Regions from separate parts of the Acidovorax sp. 69 genome, predicted to be linked through region 1. Evidence: predicted binding sites of a transcription regulator. Region 1 holds the regulator's gene; each other region holds the start of a gene.
The links. Region 1 encodes FNR, which switches genes on or off when oxygen is low (the NO sensors DNR and NnrR bind a similar motif). Its sites were predicted from a motif close to TTGATNNNNATCAA; they were not measured.
Positions count from the first base shown of each region.

Region 1 (3,443 bases):
GAGATGTTCATGTGGATCGAGCACAAGATTGAGGGCGATCGCAGTGCGCGTCTGAGACTGGACAATGGCCCCTGGACCTTTGAGAAGGTCCGCAAGAAATTCCTCAAGCAAATCGTCTGGATTGCGGTGGCTCTTTGGACGGGCTTCACGTTCGTGGGCTACTTTGTGCCTATTCGTGAGCTGGGCAGCGAGTTGCTGATCCTGGAGGGCGGCTGGCAACTCTTCTGGGTGCTTTTTTATGGCTTTGCCACTTACGGCAATGCAGGTTTCATGCGCGAGCAGGTGTGCAAGTACATGTGCCCCTATGCTCGTTTCCAGAGTGCCATGTTTGACAAGGACACCCTGATCGTGAGCTACGACGTGGAGCGGGGCGAGCCCCGAGGTCCGCGTACCAAGACAGTGGATTACAAGGCCAAGGGCCTGGGTGATTGCATCGACTGCACGCTGTGTGTCCAGGTGTGCCCGGTGGGTATTGATATCCGCAAGGGCTTGCAGTACGAGTGCATTGGTTGTGGTCTTTGTGTGGATGCGTGCAACACCGTCATGGACAAGATGCACTACCCGAAGGGACTGATTCGCTATTCCACCCAGAACGGTGTGGCCCAGCGCTGGACGCAGTCGCAGATTTTTCGACGCGTGTTGCGTCCCCGTGTGCTGATCTATAGCGCGGTGTTGGTGGCGCTCTGCTTGGCCATGCTTGCCAGCCTGGTCACGCGCACTCCGCTGAAAGTGGACGTTGTACGAGATCGTGCCGCACTTTCGCGCATCGTGGCCGGAGGCAAGTTGGAGAACATCTACCGCCTGCAGATCATGAATGCAACCGAGGGCGAGCAGCGCTACCGTATCAGCGCTCGTGGTCTGGATGGATTGGAAGTGTCTTCAGAGGCTGAAGTGGACATTGGACCTGCCGAGTCACGCTGGGTGGCTGTGCGGCTGCAAATACCGTATGGATCCGCCACACCGGGTTCCCATGCCGTTCAATTTGATGTGGGCGCGGTCGGGGCTGCCGCTCATGTCACTGAGAAATCTGTGTTTTTGGTGCCGCGCTGAGTGGCATCCTTGTGCAAGGTCGTTTTGGCCTTGTGTTGATCGAGATTGTTGAGGAGTAAATCGCATGTCTTCAAACCCAGCCATTGGATCTACGGCAGCGGCACCTTGGTGGAAGTTCGGCCATGTCTGGCTGGTGCTTGCCGGGCCGGCCATCGTGATCGTTGCCGGCTTTGTGACCTTATGGCTCGCGGTTTCGCGGCCCGATCCGGTGATTGCCGAGGATTACTACCGCAAAGGCATCGAGATCAACAAGACGCTGGAAGCGCCAGAAAAGAGCTTGGCACCGGCCATGAAGGCCCGTAACCATGCAGCTACGCCGGTGCAAGACCAGCCGCGCTGAGTTCAGTGAACATCCGGCGCTGCCGTTGTTGGGCAGTCCGTACAAGGAGTCAGGACTGATATGTGGATGCAACGCCTAATGTGGATAGCATGGCCCGCTTTTTTAATGGCGGGAGTGCTGGAGATGCTTGTTTTTGCAATGGTCGATCCGCAGGACCTGCATTGGTTTGGGCAGCCCTTGGCGCTCTCAAGACAGGGTGTTTATACCCTGGCGTTCTTCGCGTTCTGGATCATCACGCTGGCATCCAGTGCGTTGACCACGTTGCTGGCGATGTCGCCCTTTGAGGTCAATCGTTGCCCGGTGCCTGACGGTGAGCGGCCTGACGACTGTCGCAAGACACCCTCGTGTTCGTGAGGCGCTGACGCGAGCGCCTTGGGTGTATTAGAGCCTGTTGGCTGCAGTGCGGCCGCAGCTGGTCAGGTCAGTGGCAGGCCTGCTGGCTGTTCACGATCCGCTTGAGGGCATCCGTGTCCAGGATGCGGACGTGGCGCTGCTTGACTTCCACAATGCCTTCTTCCACAAACTTTGAGAACGTGCGGCTGACCGTTTCGAGTTTGAGGCCAAGGTAGCTGCCGATTTCCTCGCGGGTCATGCGCAGCACCAATTCAGACTGGGAGAACCCGCGTGCATGCAGACGCTGCACCAGATTCAGCAGAAACGCCGCGAGACGTTCTTCAGCGCGCATGCTGCCTAGCAGCAGCATGACACCATGTTCGCGCACGATTTCGCGGCTCATGATTTTGTGCACATGGTGCTGCAAGGCCGTGACTTCGCGGGACAGCTCTTCGATGCGGTCGAATGGCATGACGCAAACTTCGGCGTCTTCCAAGGCCACGGCATCGCAGGTGTGGTGGTCGTTCACGATGCCGTCAAGGCCGATGATTTCACCCGCCATCTGAAAGCCCGTGACCTGATCGCGCCCATCCTCGGTAGCCACGCAGGTCTTGAAAAAACCGGTGCGTATGGCGTACAGTGAGGTGAAGGATTCGCCATTGCGAAACAACGTGCTGCCGCGCTTGATCTTGCGTCGAACGGCGACAACTTCATCGATGCGCTGTAACTGCTCTTCGTTCAAGCCTACGGGCATACACAGCTCTCGCAGGTTGCAGTTGGAGCAGGCGACTTTGATGGTGAGCGGGTTCATAGGCGTGAGCTAGGTTTAGGTGTCGAGCATATCGCGCCCGGTTCGGTACGGCGACAAAGCCTCAAGGGGCGGTTGAGCGACTGACATGCATCAAATTGTCGCTGGTTGGCCCATTCGTTCGCTTGATGCAGGTCAAGGACATGATCCAGAGGGTACGGCACAGTCAGGGTGTACGCAAGGATATTCCCCCATGACTGCTGTTTCGCCCGATCTCCTGCGCCGTTTTGACGTGCCAGGACCCCGCTATACCTCCTATCCGACAGCCGACCGTTTTGTCGAGGCGTTTGGGCAGGACGACTATGTTCTGGCGCTGGAGCAACGCCGTTCTGGGTCCGTGGCCAAAGCGCTTCCGCTGTCCATCTATGTGCACATTCCCTTCTGCGAGTCGCTGTGCTACTACTGCGCTTGCAACAAGATCATTACCAAGCACCACGATCGCGCAGATGTCTATTTGCGCTACCTGAGCCGCGAGATTGATCTGCACACTGCGCACTGTGGTGTTGGGCAGGTGGTGAGTCAGCTGCATCTGGGTGGAGGCACGCCGACGTTTTTGTCCGACGCGGGACTGCGCGAACTCATGTCCATGCTCAAGCGCAGTTTCACCCTTGCGCCTGGGGGGGAATACTCCATTGAGGTGGATCCTCGCACCGTCAATGCGGATCGGTTGGCACTGTTGGCTGAGCTGGGGTTTAACAGACTTAGTTTTGGTGTGCAGGATTTTGACGCCGAAGTGCAAAAGGCCGTACACCGTATACAACCTGCCGAGCAGGTGTTTGCGTTGGTGGAGTCTGCGCGCTCGTTGGGTTTCGACTCAGTGAATGTGGACCTGATTTACGGTTTGTCGCGCCAGACCCCCGAGTCGTTTGACCGGACGTTGGCGCAGGTGGTCCAGTTGCGGCCAGATCGCAT
Region 1 covers NZ_PGEP01000001.1:3,295,029-3,298,471, reverse strand. The annotation lists gene ccoG (cytochrome c oxidase accessory protein CcoG) at 1-1,050, shown strand, start outside; gene CLU85_RS15080 (FixH family protein) at 1,115-1,390, shown strand; gene CLU85_RS15075 (hypothetical protein) at 1,451-1,744, shown strand; gene fnr (fumarate/nitrate reduction transcriptional regulator Fnr) at 1,812-2,534, opposite strand; gene hemN (oxygen-independent coproporphyrinogen III oxidase) at 2,725-3,443, shown strand, end outside.

Region 2 (3,443 bases), 1.4 Mb from region 1:
GTGCGGCCTCGTTGTCCGTGCTTGCGGAGGGATGGGCGTAGTTGCCCAGCGAGGGGGTGGATGGCACAGGTGCACTGGGTGTCCCCGTGCCTGGCGCGCTGTCGCCACCGCCGCCTCCGCAGGCGGCCAGGGCGGTGGACGCAAACAGCGCGGTCAGCAAGGGCGGGTGGGCCCTGCTGGCGATGGTGGAGTGTTCGGGGGGAAGGGGCATGCCCTCTGGTGCCTCTGCAACCGCGGTTGTCAGAGTCTCCTCGTATGAATGTGTCATGGTGGTCGTGGTCAAAAAGTCTGCCGCTGGCAGCACAGTCATGACTAAATCACACGCCACGCCCGCCTGGAAACACAAGTGTTACCAAGCGAAACACGCCTATGCAATGCCCGCTGCGCCAACGGCCTGAATGATGGGCCATTGCAACACCTTGTACCTTGCATGGAGCCCTCGCTGGTCTTCGCCAGAGGGCGGGAGCGACTTCATCGGCGATGTCCGTCACGCCCGTAGTCCTGTGCTGACGTGTGCTGCGTGGCATGGACTACGGCGCCTGCTCCAGATCATTTTTACAGTGAACCCCATCGCATCACGCAAAGGTTCCACGCATTCCGAGTGGATGGCTGACGCGAAGTTTTTTGAGGATGCACACCATGAATGAAGACACCATCAAGGGCAACTGGAAGCAGTTCAAGGGCAAGATGATCGAGCAGTGGGGCAAGCTCACCAACGACGACTTCGACGTCATCGACGGCAAGCGCGAGCAGTTTCTGGGGACGCTGCAAGAACGTCAGGGCATCGCACGTGACGCAGCCGAAAAGCAACTCAAGGAATGGCAGGCCCGCCATCCTGACTTTCGCTTCAACGATTGACCTGCTTTCAGGCGCTGGGTGCGGGGCCATCACCCCGCATGCCGCCAGAGCCTGTACCCAGGTTGCCACAACGCACCTGTTCACAACCCCAATTTCCCCGAGGAGAAACCCATGAAATTTGCACGCACCTTCATCGCCTCTGTCGCTGCTGGCCTGCTGGCCACCTCTGCCATCGCCATGACACAGCCTGAGTACAAGGCTGCCAAGGACGGTATATCGGCAGACTACAAGATGAACAAACAAAAATGCGATGCCCTCAAGGCCAACGCCAAGGACATCTGCATGAAGGAGGCCAAGGGCACCGAAAACGTGGCCAAAGCCGATCTGGATGCCCAGTACAAGCCCAGCGCCAAGGCCAGCCAGAAGGTGGCTGACGCCCGCGCTGATGCCGCCTACGCGGTTGCCAAGGAAAAGTGTGATGACCTCACCGGCAATGCCAAGGATGTCTGCGTGAAGGACGCCAAGGCCGAACATGTGAAGGCCAAGGAAAACGCCAAGGTTGCCGCAGCGCAGGCCAAGCCTGCGGACAACTCCGCGGAGAAGGCGGCCCATGTCGCCGAAACCCGCAAGGACGCCGCTGCAGAAAAGAATGAGGCCAATTACAAGGCGGCCAAGGAGCGCTGCGATGCGTTGTCGGGTGACCTGAAGTCCAAATGTGTGGACGACGCCAAACGCATGTACGGCCAGAGTTGATCTGACCCGTTCGCACCGGGCCGTATCCGGTGGAATGCGTGCTCCACACACTGCGGTGTGTAGAGCACGCGCTCGCCGCGAACAAAAATGACCTGCATCAAAGCGCACACGCGGCAGGAACCCTAAGCTCGTGTTTTGTCTGGATGCACAAGGGATTCCCATGGCCCAACTCGAATGGTCGGATGCGCTCAACCTGGATCTGCCCCTGATGGACGACACCCACCGGGAGTTCGTAGATCTGCTGGCGGCAGTGGACCGAGCCGCAGATGCGCAACTGCTCTCCACATGGCAGGCGCTGATTGAACACACCGAGCAACACTTCGGGCAGGAAGACCTATGGATGGCCTCTACCCGCTTCGCGTCGGGCAATTGCCACAGCATGCAGCACAAGGTGGTGTTGCAGGTGATGCGTGAAGGGGCTGTGCGGGCTGAGCAGGGCGACCTGACCGTGCTGCGGGTGATGGCGAGCGAACTGGCCCTGTGGTTCCCCCAGCATGCGCAGAGCATGGATGCTGCGTTGGCATTGCACTTGCGTCGCGTGGGGTTCGATCCCGTCACGGGCGTGGTGCATGCACCGCAGGCACTGCCCGGCGCGTTGATCCACGGCTGCGGCGGTTCGACCTGCTCGGATGGCACCCAGGAGCCCGTGGAGGCAACTGCCGACGCCCGGCAGGAAGCGGTGGCCTAGAGAACCCCCGTCCGTCGTCCCCTGCAAGGACTGTTGCCCCTGGCATGCGCAGAGCCCGCCGCCAGTGTGCTTTCACCCGTGCGCAGGTTGCGCTTGTGTGGCATGCTGCCAAGTCTCCAGGCAAGTGGTGGCGGCATGGCCGCTTTGCTCTATGGCCAATACGGCTTTCTCTGATGTCCAGGGCGACGACGCCGAGCGCCTGCAGGCACTGCAGCGCTACGGCATTCTCGACACCCCGATGGAGCCCGCCTACGACGAGCTGGCCGACATTGCTGGCCACGTGTGTGATGCCCCTGTGGCCCTGATCAGTTTCGTGGACCGTGATCGCCAGTGGTTCAAGTCTGCGCTGGGGCTCCCCGGGCGGGAGACACCGCTCGACCAATCCGTGTGCCGATACGCCATCCGGCAATCGGGTGTTTTTGTTGTCCCCGATCTGGCGCAAGACGCGCGGTTTGCACACTTTGGCATCGTGACCCAGGAGAACCCGCTGCGGTTCTACGCAGGCGCTCCCCTGGTCACTCCCGACGGCTATGTGCTGGGCACGCTGTGTGTGCTGGACCACCGGCCGCGCGAGCTGTCTGCCAGGATGCAGGAGCTGCTCTCCGCCCTTGCGCGCCAGGTGATCCGGCTGCTGGAGCTTAAGCGTGCCAACGACCGCCAGGGCCAGATGCTGGTGGAGCTGGAGGAGGCCCGCCACCAGATGGCCGTGCTGGCCCACACCGATGTGCTGACCGGGTTGGCCAACCGCCGCTCGTTCACCGACCGCCTGCGCCAGGAATGGGCGCTGCTGCAGCGGGGCCGCGAGCCCGCTTGCCTGCTGATGATGGACCTGGACCACTTCAAGCGCGTGAACGACTTGTACGGCCACCATGTGGGCGACCAGGCGCTGCGGCTGTTTGCCACGCTGTGCCGCGAAGTTTTCCGCGCGGCCGATGTGCTGGGGCGCTGGGGCGGCGAGGAGTTTCTGGCCCTGCTGCCCGCCACCCGGGTGGACCAGGCACAGGCGGTGTCACAGCGCGTACATGCGGCGCTGGCCGAGCACCCCCTGCCCGGCATCGAACCCCCGCTGGTGCTGGCCGTCAGCATGGGGCTGACCCTCCTTGACCCGCTGCGCCCGCTGGATGTCACGCTGCGCTTGCTGGATTCCGCGCTGTACACCGCCAAACGTGAAGGCCGAAGCCGCACCGTGGTTGCGTAGTCTCAG
Region 2 covers NZ_PGEP01000001.1:4,731,329-4,734,771, reverse strand. The annotation lists gene CLU85_RS21810 (DUF1800 family protein) at 1-211, opposite strand, end outside; gene CLU85_RS21805 (CsbD family protein) at 640-858, shown strand; gene CLU85_RS21800 (hypothetical protein) at 970-1,551, shown strand; gene CLU85_RS21795 (hemerythrin domain-containing protein) at 1,712-2,239, shown strand; gene CLU85_RS21790 (sensor domain-containing diguanylate cyclase) at 2,391-3,437, shown strand.
Region 2: CLU85_RS21795 (hemerythrin domain-containing protein) is a predicted target of FNR. The motif match lies at 1,639-1,652, and genes of this name have one in related genera.

Region 3 (3,443 bases), 3.2 Mb from region 1:
AGGCCGCGCAGGAAGGGGAAGACCTGGTTGCTGAGCACGTCGAACATGTCGGCGGGCGCCATGTTCTTGAAGCGGGACCAGCGCATGTCGTCGTGCGGGCGGCCTTGCGCGTCCTGGCCGGTGGGGATGAGGTGCACCGGCTGGGTCTTTAGGCGCAGGGCCTTGTTGTCTTCGCGGGTCTGGTCGCTGTCGAGCGCGCGCAGAAAGAGCAGGTAGGTGATCTGCTCGATGACTTCAATGGGGTTGGCGATGCCGCCGGACCAGAAGGCGTTCCAGACTTGATCGACTTTGTTGCGCAGGTCACCGGTGAGCATGGGGGCAGTCTGTAGGGGGCTGTAAGGGAGCCTGAGAGTCTGCCATGGGGCGCCGCCGGGGGTCGGGTTGCGAAAGTTCCTGGTATTTTTGGCATCTAGCGCTTTTTGGATAAGCGCTGGCAGCTATTTATTTGGTAGCGTTTTCCTTTTTGGGCTGCTGCTGCCCGGTTCACCATGTCCCGCCGCCAGGTCGTCCAGGATGGGGCAGTCCGGCCGGTCATTGCCCTGGCAGCAGGACACCAGGGTTTGCAGCGTGCGCTGCATGGCCTGCATGGAAGCGATGCGTTCGCTCAGGTCGTCGATGTGCTGCTGCGCGATGCGTTTGACCTGGCTGCTGGCGCGGCTGCGGTCGTGCCACAGGCCCAGCAGGTCGGCGATTTCTTCCATCGAAAAACCGAGGTCGCGGCTGCGGCGGATGAATTGCAGGGCGTGCACATCGGCCTCGGTGTACTGGCGGTAACCGCTGTCGGTGCGGCCCACGCCTTTGACAAGGCCCAGCGATTCGTAGTGCCGCACCATGCGCGCCGAGATGCCCGCGCGCTGGGCGGCGATGCCGATGGGCACGGGCCAGGAGACGGCGCGGGGCACTGCTGGTTTGCCAGGTGTGGGGGCGGGGTGCGTACGTGCTGGGGCGTTGGCGTGGTCATGGTGGGGGCAGTGTCTGTTCGCGTTCATCCATCACAACCGTTCGGGCTGAGCTTGTCGCAGCCTCGCGCGGCGCTTCGACGGGCTCAGCGTGAACGGGTTGAGATTTTTGAATGCATACCCGCATCAAGCCGCGACGGTGTAGCCTTCTTCGGCGATGGCGGCGGCCAAGTCCTCGCGCGGTGCGGTGCTGTCCACGTCCACCTTGCCACTGGCGCGGTCGATGCGCACCTGGGCGTTGGGGTCGATCTGTTGCACGGCCTGGGTGACGGCGCGTTCGCAGTGGCCGCAAGTCATGCCTTGAACTTGGAATGTGGTGGTGGTTGTCATCGAGTGTCCTTGGGTTGGTTTTCAAGAGGGCCGTTGTATTGACCGAAACGAATGATGAAGCTTGACATCGTGGCAGAGTCAAATGGGCTCCAAGGCACTCATGATGTGAGGGTTGATCAATATCAATGCTTGACCTTGCCATCACGTCAAGGATCACTATCCCCGCCATGAACACCACCACCACCCCAACCCCCATCACTGCGCCAGAGACAGCCCACTCGCTGGACCTGGGTATTTCCGGCATGACCTGCGCAAGCTGTGTGGGCCGTGTGGAGCGTGCGCTGCGCAAGGTGCCAGGTGTGCAGGAGGCCTCGGTCAACCTAGCGACTGAGTCTGCGCGCATTGCCTTTGCCACCAGCGTGGGCGCGGATGCCGCCGCCATGGAGGCGCTGCTGCGCCGTGCGGTGCGCAACGCGGGCTACGAGCCGCGAGCGGCGGGGCAGGAGGATGCGCCGGAGGATCTGTCGCCCTGGGCGGGCTTTTGGCCCGTGGGCATTGGCCTGCTGCTGTCGGCGCCGCTGGTGTTGCCCATGGTGGGTGACCTGTTCGGCCAGCACTGGATGCTGCCCGCCTGGGTGCAGTTTGTGCTGGCCACGCCGGTGCAGTTCATTCTGGGCGCGCGGTTTTACAAGGCAGGATGGCATGCGGCCAAGGCGCTGTCGGGCAACATGGATTTGCTGGTGTCCATGGGCACCAGCGCGGGCTGGGGCTTGTCGATGTGGCTGTGGCTCACGGCCCCCACCGACCATCCGGGCCATGTGCCGCATCTGTACTTCGAGGCGTCGGCCGTGGTCGTCACGCTGGTGTTGTTGGGCAAGTGGCTGGAGGCGCGCGCCAAGCGGCAAACCACGGCGGCCATTCGTGCGCTGCACGCGCTGCGGCCGGATGTGGTGCACCTGCTGGGCAAAGACGGCGAGGTGGATGTGCCCGTGGCTGAGGTGCTGGTGGGCGACCAACTGGTGGTACGGCCCGGCGAGCGCATTCCCGTGGATGGCACGGTGCACGAGGGCCACACGCAAGTGGATGAATCCATGCTGACCGGTGAGCCGCTGCCGGTGGCCCGTGATGTGGGCGCGGCCCTGACGGGTGGCTCGATCAATGGCGACGGCCGCATCGTGATGGCGGTGACGGCCGTGGGGGCCGAGACGGTGCTGGCCCAGATCATCCGGCTGGTGGAGGACGCCCAGGCGGCCAAGGCGCCCATCCAGCGGCTGGTGGATCAGGTATCGGCCATTTTTGTGCCGGTGGTGCTGGTGGTGGCGGTGGTGACGCTGTTGGGCTGGTTGTGGGCGGGCGTGGGCATAGAGGCTGCGCTGATCCACGCCGTGGCCGTGATGGTGATTGCCTGCCCCTGTGCGCTGGGGCTGGCGACACCCGCTGCCATCATGGCGGGCACCGGGGTGGCTGCGAAAAACGGCATTTTGATCAAGGATGTGCAGGCGCTGGAGCTGGCCCACAAGGTGGATGTGGTGGCCTTTGACAAGACTGGCACGCTGACCGTGGGACAGCCCCGCCTGACTGCGTTTGATGTGGTGCCCGGCCTGGACGAGGCGGCCGTGATGGCTGCGGTGGCTGCGGTGCAAAGCGGCAGCGAACATCCGCTGGCGCGTGCCGTGGTGGCGGCTGCGGGTGAGCGGCAGATCAGCGTGGTCACTGCACAGGATGTGCGCGCCGTACCCGGGCGCGGCACCGAGGGCGAGGTGGATGGCCAGAGCTATCTGGTGGGCAGCCTGCGCTGGATGCAGGAGCTGGGGGTGGACCTGGGGGCGCTGGCGGCGCGGGCACAACAGTTGCAGAACGAGGGAGCCACCGTGTCGGCGGTGGCCCAGCGCGTGACCGAAGGGTTGTTGAGCGGCGCACGGCCGCCCGAAGCCGCGAACGCCCCCTTGGGGGGCAGCGAGGACACGCTAGTGCCGAGCGTGGGGGCTCACCATGTCTTGCGGGCCTTGATGGCCTTTGGGGACGAACCCAAGCCCGGCGCACGCGAGGCGCTGGCGGCGCTGAAGGCGCGTGGCATTCGCACCGTGATGATCTCGGGCGACAACCGGGGCGCGGCCGAGGCCATGGCCCGGCGCCTGGGATTGGACCCGGACGCGGGCGAGGTGATGGCCGAGGTGTTGCCAGGCGACAAGGCCGCCAAGGTGGTGGCGTTGC
Region 3 covers NZ_PGEP01000001.1:61,798-65,240, reverse strand. The annotation lists gene CLU85_RS00320 (class I SAM-dependent DNA methyltransferase) at 1-314, opposite strand, end outside; gene cueR (Cu(I)-responsive transcriptional regulator) at 438-989, opposite strand; gene CLU85_RS00310 (heavy-metal-associated domain-containing protein) at 1,086-1,289, opposite strand; gene CLU85_RS00305 (cation-translocating P-type ATPase) at 1,457-3,443, shown strand, end outside.
Region 3: CLU85_RS00305 (cation-translocating P-type ATPase) is a predicted target of FNR. The motif match lies at 1,402-1,415, and genes of this name have one in related genera.